Regions from separate parts of the Streptomyces marincola genome, predicted to be linked through region 1. Evidence: riboswitches for the same ligand, from Rfam matches in the RefSeq annotation. Region 1 holds a riboswitch; the other holds the start of a gene.
What was found. A riboswitch is a leader RNA that binds a small molecule or an ion and turns the genes downstream of it on or off. The one in region 1 is predicted to bind cobalamin.
Positions count from the first base shown of each region.

Region 2: another riboswitch for cobalamin. It lies ahead of LC193_RS21570 (ribonucleoside-diphosphate reductase subunit alpha); the one in region 1 lies ahead of LC193_RS06415 (VWA domain-containing protein).

Region 1 covers NZ_CP084541.1:1,515,847-1,518,039, reverse strand. The annotation lists gene cbiE (precorrin-6y C5,15-methyltransferase (decarboxylating) subunit CbiE) at 1-763, opposite strand, end outside; cobalamin riboswitch at 816-962, shown strand; gene LC193_RS06415 (VWA domain-containing protein) at 990-2,193, shown strand, end outside.
Region 2 covers NZ_CP084541.1:4,888,663-4,890,855, forward strand. The annotation lists gene LC193_RS21570 (ribonucleoside-diphosphate reductase subunit alpha) at 1-946, opposite strand, end outside; cobalamin riboswitch at 985-1,147, opposite strand; gene LC193_RS21575 (GNAT family N-acetyltransferase) at 1,140-1,700, opposite strand; gene LC193_RS21580 (DUF2079 domain-containing protein) at 1,796-2,193, opposite strand, start outside.

The sequences.
Region 1 (2,193 bases):
GCGCCGCCGCGCGCAGGTCGCGCCGGGTGAGCTGGCCGTCGTGCTCGTACGCGTCGTCCGGCAGCCCGGTGGCCCAGCTGACGCCGGGACCGCGCAGGTCGAGGGCGAGCACGTGCAGCGCGGGTACCTCGGGCGGCGGGGCGGCGAGCCAGTCGGCGGCCGTCGCCGCCCTGCGCGACTCCGTGTCCGCGCCGAGGTCGCCGAGGAGCGTCATCGTGCTCGCGCCGTACCCGGCGCCGGCCAGGAGGCCCGCGACCGCGGCGGGGCCGTTCCGGTCGGGGGAGAGGACCAGGAGGCGGTGGCCGGGGGCGAGCGCGCGCAGCAGCAGGTGCGGGTCGCGGCCGACCAGCGTCAGCACGTCCGCGCTCTCGGCCGGCCAGCCCATGCGGGCCCGTGCCAGGGCCACGGAGGAGACCGCCGGCTCGATCGAGACCGCGTCCGCGCCGAGCAGGTCGACGAGCGTCGAGCCGACGCCCGACACCAGCGGGTCGCCCGAGGCCAGGGCGACGACGGGCCCGGCCCCGAGCGCGTCGAGCAGGGCGGGAAGCCCCTCGCGCAGCGGCGTGGGCCACGTCTCGCGCCGCTGCCCGGGAACGGGCGGCACCAGGCCCAGGTGCCTGCGACCGCCCAGGAGGACGCGGGCGTCCCGCACGGCGGCCCGCAGCCGCGGCGGCAGCCCGTTCCAGCCGTCCGCGCCGATGCCGACGACCGTGATGCGCGGCCGGTCCTCCGGGTCCGCGGGCACTCCCCTGGCGTCCGTCATGGGGCGAGAGGCTATCGTGAACGCCGAAAGGCACGAGGTGCCCCAGTGGTCCAGCCGTCGGAAACGGCGGGGCAGGCCGGTGGGGAGAATCTGGGAAGCCGGTGAGATTCCGGCACAGGCCCGCTGCGGTGAACCAGGCCCGCTCACGTCGAGCAGGGACCCGGCAAGTCCGAAGACCGGCCTCGCGCCGACCACTTGAGGATGGCGAAGCGAGCGGGAGCCTCACATGCCGACGCAGTACCCCTTTTCCGCGGTTCTCGGCTGCGACGCCGGGCACCCCGGCGGACTCGACGACATGGGTCTGGCGCTGATCCTCACCACCGTCTCCCCGGACATCGGCGGCGTGCTCATCCGGGGCGAGAAGGGCACCGCCAAGTCGACCGCGGTGCGCGCGCTCGCGGCCGTGCTGCCGCCCATCGACGTCGTGGCGGGGGACCGCTTCTCCAGCGACCCGCACGACCCGGGCGCCGCCTCGCCCGACGGCCCGTTCCCCGCGGACGCCGCCACCGAGACGCGGCCCGTGCGGCTCGTCGAACTGCCGGTGGGCGCCACCGAGGACCGCGTCCTCGGCTCGCTCCACCTGGAGCGCGCGCTGGCCCAGGGCAAGGTCGAGTTCGAGCCCGGCCTGCTCGCCCGCGCCCACCGGGGCATCCTGTACGCGGACGAGGTCAACCTGCTGCACGACCACCTCGTCGACCTGCTGCTCGACGCCGCCGCGATGGGCCGCGCCACGGTCGAACGGGACGGCGTCTCCGTCGAGCACGCCGCCCGGTTCGTGCTCATCGGCACGATGAACCCGGAGGAGGGCGAGCTGCGACCGCAGTTGCTCGACCGGTTCGGGCTGACCGTCGAGGTGGCGGCGCCCAGGGAGCCGCGGCTGCGCGCCGAGGTGGTCAGGCGGCGGATCGCCCACGACACCGACCCCGGCGCGTTCGCCGCGCGCTACCGGGCGGCCGACGCCGCGCTCACGGAACGGATCGAGGCGGCGCGCGCGCACGTCGGGAACGTGCGCCTTGGCGACGCGGCGCTGCTGAAGATAGCCGAGGTGTGCGCCGCCTTCGACGTGGACGGGCTGCGCGCCGACATCGTCACCGCCAGGACCGCCGTCGCCCACGCCGCGTGGGAGGGCAGGGACGAGGTGACCCGCGCCGACATCCGCAGGGCCGCGGTCCTCGCGCTGCCGCACCGGCGGCGGCGCAAGCCGTTCGACGCCCCGGGGCTCGACGAGGACCTGCTGGACGAACTGCTCGGCGACGCCGACCCGCCGCCACCGCCACCGGGCGGCCCCGCGCCTGGCGACGACCCCGAGCCCCCGGGGCCGGGGGACGGCCGGGACGCGCCCGGCGAGCCCGCCCCGGCGGACCGGGGCGACGGCGCGGGCGAGGGCGACGGGCCGGGCGGGGGCGCCGCGCACCACGACGCGGAAGGGA
Region 2 (2,193 bases), 3.4 Mb from region 1:
CGGCGGCGACGGAGGCGTCCAGGGTGCGCAGGAACGGGACGATGCCGTTGGACTTGCCGTTGGTGCCCCGGATGAGGGAGCCGCGGGCCCTGACCCGGGTGTAGGACAGGCCGATGCCGCCGGCGTGCTTGGACAGCCTGGCCACCTGGTGGTAGCGCTCGTAGATGGAGTCCAGTTCGTCCTTGGGCGAGTCGAGCAGGTAGCAGGACGACATCTGCGGGTGGCGCGTGCCCGAGTTGAACAGGGTGGGGGACGAGGGCAGGTAGGCGAGGCTGCTCGTCAGCCGGTACAGCTCGGCCACCTCGGCGAGGGCCTGCTCCGAGTCGCCGTCCGCCAGGCCGCAGGCGACGCGGAGCAGGAAGTGCTGCGGGGTCTCGATGACGCGGCGCGTGAGGGGGTGGCGCAGCAGGTAGCGGGACTCGACCGTGCGCAGCCCGAAGTACTCGAAGCGGTCGTCGGCGCCCTCCGCGACGGCCGCCTCGGCCAGCGCGTCGAGGCGGTCGGCGTGCCGCCGCACGAACGCGGCGGTGCCGTCCCCGATCAGGCCCTCGCGGTGGCCGGTGGCGACGGAGGCGGAGAACGAGACGGCGCCCTGGCCGGCGGCCTCGTCGCGGATGGCGAGGCTGAGCAGCCGGGCCGCGAGCCGCGAGTACGCGGGGTCCTCGGCGATGAGCCCGGCCGCCGCCTCGATGGCGAGCGAACGCAACTCCGCCTCGTCCGAGCCCGCGTGGCGACCGCGGAGAACGGCGGTCGCCACCCGGTCGGGGTCGGCGGCGGGCAGGTCGGCGGTGAGGTCGGTCAGCAGGCGCGGCAGCGCGGCTGTGACCGGCTCCGCGGGTGCGACGGGTGCGGTGGTCACTCGATGCTCTCCCTCGAATCGCGGCGGCCAAGGGGCCGGGCGGGCAGGCGGGCGCGTCGAGGCATGCGTGTGGTAAGGCAAAGGCATACCGCGATACGTCCGTCGGCCCAGCCCACGAGGCCCGGACAGGTTCGGCACCGTCGGCAGGGGTCGGACTCGCGATGGGTAGCACGAAACCACCCATCGCACACCATTGCGGGACAGTTCCGGAATCGCACCGGATTCCCTGCGGCGACAGCGAGCACGAGCATACATCTTGTGCTGCGTGGACCGGGCGCCCCTATATGTTGTGCTGTTCGCCTCCCTCGTGGGCGAGTTCCAGTGCGAACGCGTGAAGCCGCAGGCCCGGAAGCGGCTCCCAGTCGCGCTCAGGCGCCCGAACGAACCCGAGGCGCCCGTACAACCGGTGGGCCGTGTGCATTCGCGACTGACTGGAAATGACGACACGCCGCGCTCCCGCCCGGCGCGCCCGGAGCAGGCAGGCGCGCACGAGGGCTTCGCCCACGCCGCGCCCGCGGGCCGCCCGGGTCACCGCGAGCATCCTGAACTCCGCCTCACCCGGCCCCGCGACCTCCGCCAGCGGGCCGCCCGCGCCGACGAACGTGACGCAGCCGAGCAGCCCGTGGGGCCCGTGGGGCGCGTCCTCGCCGGCGGGTCCCGTGGCGACCAGCACCTCGGCGTGCGCGGCGCGCGTGCGCGCGTCCCGCAGGTCCGGCAGGTAGGGGTCGGCGGGGCCGAGGTCGAGCAGCCCGTCGGCGAGGTAGGTGTCCGCGACCAGCTCGCCGGCCGCGTCGAGTTCGGCGGGCGCGGCGGCCCTGACCGTGATGTCGGTGGTGTCCATGGCGGCAGTCTCCGTGCCGCGGGGCCGGTCCACCAGCGGGTTTCCGGCCCCGGGCCGCTGCCGGGCGCGTGCGCGGGGAGCCGGGGCCGGCCGGGTCACGACCCCTCGGCGCGCAGCACCCAGAAGCCGCTCTCCTGGGCCGCGACCGTCCAGCGCGGCCCCTGCGGGTAGAGGCGCGCGGCGTACGCGGTCAGGGACTCGGCGGTGTGGCCCGGGTCGTAGTAGGCGATCCAGTCCGGCACGAGGTCGCCGCTGCCGCCGATCCAGAACACCCGGCAGCGCTGCGTGAGATGGGCGATCGGCCGGACGTTCGCCGCCACCTCGGCGCCGTCGGGGACGGCGGCCATGACGCGTTCCCCCGCCGCGGCCAGGGGGCCCGCCCGGTAGGTCTCGGCGCGGGTGAGGTCGGCGGCGGGCAGGGCGGTGCTCAGGGCGAGCGCGGCGGCCAGCACGGCGGCCGGCAGGTGGTGGGCGTAGCCGCGCAGCCACGGCC